DNA from 3 places in the Klebsiella quasivariicola genome. Region 3 is predicted to be linked to each of the others. Evidence: predicted binding sites of a transcription regulator. Region 3 holds the regulator's gene; each other region holds the start of a gene.
What was found. Region 3 encodes ArgR, which controls arginine synthesis, uptake and breakdown. Its sites were predicted from a motif close to ANTGAATAAAAATACANT; they were not measured.
Positions count from the first base shown of each region.

Region 1 (3,283 bases), 480 kb from region 3:
CAGCCCCATCTGCCTGGCCTGGGCGGCAATACGCTCCAGCAGCACCTCACCCCGTGACGAACTCCGGTAATCCGGATGCACCGCCACGCAGGCCATCTCGCCGATCTTCTCTTCCGGGAAAGGATAGAGGGCGGCGCAGGCAATAGTGGTGTTATCGCGCTGAATAATGGTGAATTTGTCGATTTCCATTTCCAGCTGCTCGCGAGAGCGGCGCACCAGGATGCCCTGCTGCTCAAGCGGGCTTATCAGCTCAAGAATACCGCCGATATCATTGATGGTTGCCCGACGGATTTGCTCCGCGCTCTCCATGACGATCTGAGTGCCGATGCCGTCGCGTGAAAACAGTTCCTGCAGCAGTGCGCCATTTTCCTGATAGCTGATCAGGTGGCAGCGCCGCACGCCGCTGCGGCAGGCCTTCACCGCCCCGCGCAGGAAGCGCACGGTACCGGAGTTATAATCTTCATCTGCCTCCAGCTCTTCGACGCGGGCCTGCGCCTCATTAGGGAACAGTTCGGAGACAATTTCTCCCGCCTGGTTGTACACTCCCTGCGACGAACAGAAACCGATCATTTTCTCCGCCTTCAGTTTGATAGCCAGCTGGGTGGCGATCTCTTCCGAAGTCAGGTTAAAGCTCTCGCCGGTGACCGACACCGCGACCGGCCCCATCAGCACAATGGCGCCGCTGTCGAGCTGACGATGAATCGCCTCTTCATCAATGCGGCGAATACGCCCACTGTGGCAATAATCGACGCCGTCATCGACGCCCAGCGGCTGGGCAATGATAAAGTTGCCGCTGACGACGTTGATATGGGCTCCCTGCAGCGGGGTGTTGTTGAGGCTCATCGACAGACGGGCGGTGATCTCCAGCTGCAGCATGCCCGCCGCCTGCTTCACCAGCTCCAGCGTTTTGGCGTCAGTCACTCGCGTCTGCTTGTGATAGATCGGCTCGTGATGGTGCTCGGCGAGGTTCGCGTCAATCTGCGGTCGAGCGCCATAGACCACCACCAGGCGAATGCCCAGGCTATGCAATAACCCTATATCATTGACAATATTAGAAAAATTCTCATGCTCAATGGCTTCGCCGCCCAGCATGATGACAAACGTTTTTCCCCGATGGGCATTAATATAGGGAACAGAATGGCGGAATCCTTCTACCAGTTCAGTGCGACGTTCCTTCACCATGACAAACCCTCAATGCATGATTATTCGTAATTATTGTATTTTTATTCTGTTTTGCCGTTAAACGCAAGTGCCAATTTTAGGCTAAGTCGCGAAAAACATGTGACCCGGCGCAGGGTGTCAATGAATGTTTACCCTTTTATAGATGACAGGTTATATGCCTTTCGTTAAAGTTTCTGGTCAATCTGTTTGTTTTGGGTACAAATGCGTTTTTATTGCTTGGGAGTGGCATGTCGGGAAACAACTCAGGATTAAGCCGTCGCCGTCTGTTGCAGGGCGCGGGCGCCATGTGGTTAATGAGCGTGAGCCCTGTGGGGCTGGCTGCCGATGCGCGAGTGGTCGCCGTTCGCGTCTGGCCAGCATCGACCTACACGCGCGTCACGGTAGAATCGAATCATGTGCTGAAATACCGGCAGTTTGCCCTCAGTAATCCGGAACGAGTGGTAGTGGATCTGGAAGGGGTTAACCTGAACTCTGTGCTGAAAGGCATGGGCGGCCAGATCCGCGATGACGATCCCTTTATTAAGTCCGCCCGCGTGGGCCAGTTTGATCCACAAACCGTGCGCATGGTCTTTGAGCTCAAGCAGAACGTCAAGCCGCAGCTGTTTGCCCTCGCGCCGGTGGCCGGCTTTAAAGAGCGTCTGGTGATGGACCTCTACCCCGCCAACGCCACCGATGTTCAGGATCCGCTGCTGGCGCTGCTCGAGGATTACAACAAAGGCGACCTGGAGCGTCAGGTGCCGCCGGCGCAAAGCGGACCACAGCCGGGCAAAGCCGGGCGTGACCGGCCGATTGTCATTATGCTCGATCCCGGACACGGCGGCGAAGACTCCGGCGCCGTGGGGAAGTATCGCACCCGCGAAAAAGACGTGGTGCTGCAGATTGCCCGCCGCCTGCGGGCGTTAATCGACAAAGAAGGCAATATGAAGGCCTATATGACCCGCAACGAAGATGTGTTCATCCCGTTGAAAGTGCGTGTCGCGAAGGCGCAGAAGCAGCGCGCCGACCTGTTCGTGTCGATTCACGCCGATGCCTTTACCAGCCGCCAGCCCAGCGGCTCTTCGGTGTTTGCCCTCTCCACCAAGGGGGCCACCAGTACCGCGGCAAAATATCTCGCCCAGACGCAGAACGCCTCGGATCTGATCGGTGGGGTCAGCAAGAGCGGTGACCGCTATGTCGACCACACCATGTTCGATATGGTGCAGTCCCTCACCATCGCTGACAGCCTCAAATTTGGCAAGGCGGTGCTGGAGAAAATGGGCAATATCAATAACCTGCACAAGAACCGGGTAGAACAGGCGGGCTTTGCGGTGCTGAAGGCGCCAGACATCCCCTCCATTCTGGTGGAGACGGCGTTTATCAGTAACGTGGAAGAAGAGCGGAAACTGAAAACGGCTAAATTCCAGCAGGAGGTGGCCGAGTCGATCCTCGCCGGGATTAAAGCCTACTTTGCCGACGGCGCGACGCTGGCCCGCCGCGGATAACCACACAGGAAAGGGACATGGCCTTACTGAAAAGCGCCCATGGCGGTAACATCCGCGAGGCCGCCGCCCTGCTGGGCATTGCGCCCGGCGAGCTGCTGGATTTTAGCGCCAACATCAATCCGCTGGGGATGCCCGCCTCGCTCAGGCAGGCGATCATCGACAACCCAGGCTGCGCCGAACGCTACCCTGACGTCGAGTATCAACAGCTGCATCAGGCGCTGGCTGCCCACCATCAGCTGCCGGCGGCGCAGATCCTCGCCGGCAACGGCGAAACTGAATCAATCTTCACCCTCGTCCACGGCCTTAAGCCGCGACGGGCGATGATCGTCATTCCTGGTTTCGCGGAGTACCGGCGGGCGCTGCAGACGGTGGACTGCGAAGTAGTGGAGTATGCCCTGCGGGAGTGCGATGGCTGGCAGCTGACTGACGCCATCCTCGATGCCCTGACTCCGGCGCTGGACTGTCTGTTTCTTTGCACCCCGAACAACCCCACCGGCCTGCTGCCGGAGCGGGGCCTGCTGGAAGCCATTGCGCAGCGCTGCCGGGCCCTGAATATCAGCCTGATCCTTGATGAGGCCTTTCTTGATTTTATGCCCGACCAGCCGGGATTTATTCCCCTG
Region 1 covers NZ_CP022823.1:973,941-977,223, forward strand. Annotated here, with positions in the region: gene argA (amino-acid N-acetyltransferase) at 1-1,182, opposite strand, end outside; gene amiC (N-acetylmuramoyl-L-alanine amidase AmiC) at 1,410-2,663, shown strand; gene cobD (threonine-phosphate decarboxylase CobD) at 2,681-3,283, shown strand, end outside.
Region 1: argA (amino-acid N-acetyltransferase) is a predicted target of ArgR. The motif match lies at 1,215-1,232, and genes of this name have one in related genera.

Region 2 (3,283 bases), 640 kb from region 3:
TGCTGCGGATTGGCGCGCACCTCTTCCAGCAGCACAGTCAGCGCTTCTTCCAGCTGCTGCTGTTCAGTGGCACTCAGAACGCCGACCGTTACCAGCGCTTTCGACCAGGCGACAGAGCCAACGATATCCTGCTCCGCCAGACGATAGTCGAAGCGCAACGAGTCGTTGAACTGTTTGAACCGTTGATCTGCTGCCTGTGTAAAACGCCCGCCCCAAAGTGCCATAACATGCTTCCTTTATTCGTTAGTTCTGCCGGTGGCATTGTGCCTCCCCGGCCTACAGTCTGTAAGCCCGGCAGACGACGCGCCGCCGGGCATGAAATCTTAAGCCAGAATACGTGTGCCGATCGGCGTGCCGTTAAATAATGCGGGCAGCTGCTCGGCGTGACGCCAGGAGGCGATATCCACCGGACGGCCCAGAGCGCGCGCGGCGTCGAGGGCCGCATTCACTTTCACAATCATGCCGTCAGTGATAATACCCTGCTCGATCAACTGTTCTGCTTTCTCGGCGGTCATCTCGGCAATGCGCTGCCCTTTACCATCGAGGATACCGCTGACGTCAGACAGCAGGATCAGATCCGCCCCCAGAGTGGCCGCCAGCGCCGTCGCCGCCTGGTCAGCATTGACGTTCATCAGTTGGCCTTCATCGGTCACCCCGATAGAGCTCACCACCGGCAGGTAACCGCCCGCCAGCAGAGTGTTGATCAGCGCCGGGGAACCCGGCTGCGCCAGCCCGACATGGCCAAGCTCGGCATCCAGCTGTGTGACCTTCACGCTATCGCCATCGCCGAGGAACAGGCCGACAGAGGCCAGACCATGCTTTTTCGCCCACGCCAGCAGCGTCTTGTTGGCGGTTCCCGCCAGCGCGCCGGTAATGATGTCAATCTGATCGGCAGGCGTCACACGCAGACCATTTTTCTTTTGCACCGGCAGGTTAAGCTGCTTCATCAGCTCATCCACCACGCAGCCACCGCCATGGACGATGATCAGCGGGCGCTGGTGCGCTTCACGGTAGTTAACCAGCGCGGTAAACAGGCGCTCCAGCGCTTCTTCGCTATCGAGTAATACGCCGCCGAGTTTGATAATTAATGGGTTCATCATCACACCTTAAATAAGAGACTGCGTCTCAGCGAAGCCGAAACGAATATTCGCGCACTGCACCGCCTGCGCTGCGGCGCCTTTCAGCAGGTTATCTTCTGCCGCGACGACGATGAGATGATCGTCCTGAACGGCAAAACCGATGTCACAGAATGGCAGACCCTCGACGCTTTTCAAGGCGGGCACGCCTTTATCATATAAACGTACCAGCGGTTTATCGGCGTAAGCCTGCTGGTAAACCGCCGCGATCTGCGCGTGGCCGACGCCCGGCTTCAGGCGGCAGGTGATAGTTTCCAGGATACCGCGCTTAAAATTGCCCAGGTGCGGAGTAAAAATCACCTTCGCCCCGAGGTGGCTGGCAATCTCCGGCTGATGACGATGGTTAAAGATGCCGTACGGCTGCAGGCTAACTTCACAGAAGCTATTGCCGATCGCGGCTTTACGACCCGCGCCGCTCACCCCGCTGGTGGCGTTGATCACCGGCCACTGATTGAGATCCAGCAGATTGGCATCAATCAGCGGCTTCAGCGACAGCTGCGCCGCCGTCGGGTAGCAGCCAGGCACCGCGATTAACTGCGCTTCTTTAAGCGCATCCGCGCTCCACTCCGCCAGACCATACACCGCCTGTTTGAGCAGGTCGGGATGCTGATGAGTGAAACCGTAGTATTTTTCGTAGAACGCCCCATCGTTAACGCGGAAGGCGCCTGAGAGATCGAACACCACGCAGCCGGCGGCAAGGAACTGCGGCACCAGGTCGTGACTCACTTCGTGCGCGGTAGCGAGAAACACCACATCCACGCCAGCGCTGAATTCGCTGATATCGGACATCGGCTGCAGCGGCATATCGACAATGCCCTTGAGCTGCGGATGCAGGTCGGAAATTAATTTTCCCGCATCATTGCTTTGCGCGGAGACCGTCAAAGCGGTTATGTTCATATGCGGATGACGATTGATATAGGTCACCAGCTCTGCGCCGGCATAACCACTGGCACCCACAATCAGCGTATTTAACATTGGAAGCGCATCTCCTTACATTCGATGGGTTTTCTTACGCTCAACGATATTGTATTTTTATTCACAATAAATGCATGAATATTGATACTATCACGACCCAAGGTGTGTCAACAATGAAAAACAATTTACCGCCCTTTATCGAGATTTACCGCGCGTTGATCGCCACACCATCCATCAGCGCGACCGAAGAGGCTCTCGATCAAAGCAATGAGTCTTTAATCAATTTGCTGGCAGGCTGGTTCCGCGATCTCGGCTTCAATGTTGAAGTACAGCCGGTGCCGGATACGCGCCATAAATTTAACCTGCTGGCCAGCACCGGACACGGCGCCGGCGGCCTGCTGCTCGCCGGGCATACCGATACCGTGCCATTCGATGATGGCCGCTGGACGCGGGATCCGTTCACCCTCACCGAACACGATAACAAGCTCTACGGCCTCGGCACGGCCGACATGAAAGGCTTCTTCGCTTTTATTCTCGACGCCCTGCGCGATGTCGACGTCACCACGCTGAAAAAACCGCTGTATATTCTGGCCACCGCCGACGAAGAGACCAGCATGGCCGGCGCGCGCTATTTTGCCGAAACCACCCAACTGCGCCCGGACTGCGCCATCATCGGCGAGCCCACTTCCCTGCAGCCGATCCGCGCCCATAAAGGCCATATGTCCAACGCGATCCGTATTCAGGGCCAGTCCGGCCACTCCAGCGATCCGGCGCGCGGGGTCAACGCGATTGAGCTGATGCACGACGCCATCGGCCGCATTATGCAGCTGCGCGATCTGCTAAAAGAGCGCTACCACTTCGAGGCGTTCACGGTCCCTTACCCGACCCTTAACCTGGGCGCTATCCATGGCGGCGATGCCTCAAACCGTATCTGTGCCTGCTGCGAACTGCATATGGATATCCGCCCGCTGCCGGGGATGACTCTTAACGATCTTAATGGTCTGTTAGCCGAGGCGCTGGCCCCCGTCAGTGAACGCTGGCCGGGCCGGCTGACGGTTTCGGAGCTACATCCGCCGATCCCTGGCTACGAATGCCCGCCGGACCATAAGCTGGTGCAGGTGGTTGAGAAACTGCTCGGCGCGCAGACCGACGTGGTGAACTACTGCACCGAAGCGCCGTTTATCCAGACGCTTTGTCCGACGCTGGTGCTCGGCCCGGGCTCCATCAATCAG
Region 2 covers NZ_CP022823.1:5,391,956-5,395,238, forward strand. Annotated here, with positions in the region: gene argH (argininosuccinate lyase) at 1-224, opposite strand, end outside; gene argB (acetylglutamate kinase) at 324-1,100, opposite strand; gene argC (N-acetyl-gamma-glutamyl-phosphate reductase) at 1,107-2,111, opposite strand; gene argE (acetylornithine deacetylase) at 2,225-3,283, shown strand, end outside.
Region 2: argC (N-acetyl-gamma-glutamyl-phosphate reductase) is a predicted target of ArgR. The motif match lies at 2,160-2,177, and genes of this name have one in related genera.

Region 3 (3,283 bases):
CTTCCACACCATTTTTCCCCAGCAGCAGCGGCTGGGAGAAGAAACGCGCGTATTGGCCGTCGCCTTCCACGTAGGCACACTCCACCACGCCCTTTTCCCCCTGCATCGCACGTACCAGAGAGAGACCAAAACGGGCAGCCGCCTGGCCCATCGACAACGTTGCCGATCCGCCACCCGCTTTCGCTTCCACGACTTCGGTACCGGCGTTCTGAATACGTTTAGTGAGATCGGCCACTTCCTGATCGCTAAAGCTGACGCCCGGGATCTGCGAGAGTAATGGCAGAATAGTCACCCCGGAGTGACCGCCAATGACCGGGACTTCCACCTCGGTTGCCGATTTACCTTTCAGTTCAGCAACAAAGGTATTGGAGCGGATAATGTCCAGCGTGGTGACGCCAAACAGTTTATTTTTATCGTACACGCCGGCTTTTTTCAGCACTTCGGCGGCGATGGCCACGGTGGTATTCACCGGGTTAGTGATAATGCCGATGCAGGCCTGCGGGCAGGTTTTGGCAATCTGCTGCACCAGGTTCTTAACGATACCCGCATTCACATTAAACAGGTCGGAACGATCCATGCCGGGCTTACGTGCTACGCCCGCGGAGATCAGCACCACATCAGCGCCTTCCAGCGCCGGGGTAGCATCTTCACCGGAAAATCCTTTAATTTTTACATCTGTGGGGATATGACTTAGATCTACCGCCACGCCCGGTGTAACCGGAGCGATGTCGTACAACGAGAGCTCTGAACCTGAAGGCAGTTGGGTCTTAAGTAGTAGGGCAAGCGCCTGACCGATACCACCGGCGGCGCCAAGGACTGCAACTTTCATCCTAAACTCCTTATTATGGTTAATTTAGTCTTTCGTTATTCCGTCGCCTGGACCTTAATTCACAAGATGAACAATTACAATGATTATGGCTGAAGAATGCATTATTGTGCGTAGCAATAGAACAACTGCGCATTTTCTGCTTTCTGACTGACCATCCAGCAAAGCGAAGTACCGGATCGACTATTGGTTACAATACACCCAGCCAGTTGCGCAAAACAACACCAACTAAATAACATTTCATTTACTTTTACATAGCTTTAAGCGTTGTGATGAGAACATGTTCCTTATACGGTTTTTTTGCTAAAATATGCCCCCTTCATAACATTATTGACCTATCCCTCTGCGGATTATTTGCATAAAAATTCATGGTTATGCATAATGATGTTGTTTTTACCACCATAATCTGGGTGACTTATGCGAAGTTCGGCAAAACAAGAAGAACTGGTTAAAGCGTTTAAAGCGCTGCTTAAAGAAGAAAAATTCAGCTCGCAAGGAGAGATCGTCCAGGCGCTGCAGGAGGAAGGCTTCGAGAATATCAACCAATCGAAGGTCTCCCGCATGCTCACCAAATTTGGCGCGGTGCGTACCCGTAATGCCAAAATGGAAATGGTGTATTGCCTGCCTGCCGAGCTTGGTGTTCCGACGACTTCCAGCCCGCTGAAAAATCTGGTGCTGGATATCGACTATAACGATGCCGTAGTGGTGATTCACACCAGTCCTGGCGCCGCGCAGCTGATCGCCCGCCTTCTTGATTCGCTGGGCAAGGCGGAAGGTATTCTCGGCAGCATCGCCGGCGATGACACTATCTTTACCACCCCGGCTCGCGGTTTTACGGTGAAGGATCTGCACGACGCTATCCTGGTCCTGTTCGAACAGGAACTCTGAGTATTCCCCTCTGGCTACCGTCAGAGGGCGACTCCCCTTTTTCTGCCTCTCTTCCCCTCCTGTACCACAACAACTATTTAACACTTAGTGTCATTTACGGCCTCTATACGTTCTTTTACTAACGTGAAAATCGTAAAACGCACAAAAGATCAAATTCGTATACCTTTATGATTTTATTAGAAATAAATCTTATCGCTGTCGCTAAAGTGTCATTTTTAATTCTTATCCGTTATAAAAAGCGCAATCCATTGTAACTATTAACGCGCAAAACAATTAGCATGGTATTAATATTTTTGGTGATTAGTGTATACTTGTTTTTGTGATGAGGGTCACGAAACAAAGACCCCCAACAAAAAGATTCGACGAGGTGAACATCATGAAAATCAAAACCACTGTAGCTGCTCTCAGCATCCTTTCTGTCGTGTCATTTGGCGCTTTCGCCGCTGATATTATCAACAGCGAGCAGGCCCAGGGCCGCGAGGCTATCGGCACGGTTTCCGTCGGCGCGGTAGCATCATCCCCGATGGATATGCATGAAATGCTGAACAAAAAAGCGCAGGAAGAAGGGGCTTCTTCTTACCGCATTATTGAAGCACGCACTGGCGACCACTGGCATGCCACTGCTGAGCTGTATAAATAAGTTTTAGACGTCAACGATTAACCTGACAACAATTCTCTACCGCGGCGGGCCTCATACATCGCCCCGCCGCGGCAAAACAAAGACTGGAGTAAAGAATATGAAACGCGCAATGATCATCGCATCCCTTGGCCTGGCTTCTCTTATCTCTTTCGGCGCCAGCGCTGCCGTTCAGCAAGTGAACGCAGAGCAAGCCCAAAACCTGCAGTCCATGGGCACCATCTCCGTATCCCAGGTCGGTAGTGCGCCAATGGACATGCGCCAGGAACTGGCGGCTAAAGCAGAGAAAGAAGGCGCCAGCAGCTACCGTATTATTGAAGCACGTACCGGCGATAGCTGGCACGCCACCGCTGAGCTGTACAAATAAACCCTCGTCGTCTTATTTCGACGACTTGCCCCCGCCTGCCGGGGGCTTTTTTTTGGTTTATCGCAAAACCTGATCAGACAATGCGTTCCGCTTCCACAACGGAGCCGCGATTTACAGATTGGCATCTTTATCTTTCGTCCCGTCGGCTGTCTGTACCGGTGCGCCGAGCGTCGCTTTAAACCAGCTAACGACCCGGTCGATAACCGGCTTCTGATACCAGCTATCATCACCATGTTCAGCACCGTCGATCAGCACATACTCTGCCTTATTATCTTTCGCTATTAACGCCTTATAAAGCTGGGCGCTTTGTACGGGTGACACCAGAGAGTCAGCGCTGCCATGCATAATCAACATCGGTGGTTCGTTACGGGCAATATGTCCCATCGGGCTGGCGTCGAGCGCTTTTTGCCTGTCACTGCCAATCGTAGCGCCAGGCCAGTTGCGAAATGCGCTGCCATGCACCAGGAGCGCTTCCGTCACGGCAGGCGAGGCGTGCACTTTCTGAATATCGGCTGGGAAACCTTCACCTATATTCAACAGATTAGAGATGCCGTATAGCGTCACT
Region 3 covers NZ_CP022823.1:488,952-492,234, reverse strand. Annotated here, with positions in the region: gene mdh (malate dehydrogenase) at 1-829, opposite strand, end outside; gene argR (transcriptional regulator ArgR) at 1,244-1,714, shown strand; gene yhcN (peroxide/acid stress response protein YhcN) at 2,091-2,354, shown strand; gene yhcN-B (DUF1471 family stress response protein YhcN-B) at 2,452-2,718, shown strand; gene B8P98_RS02450 (alpha/beta hydrolase) at 2,830-3,283, opposite strand, start outside.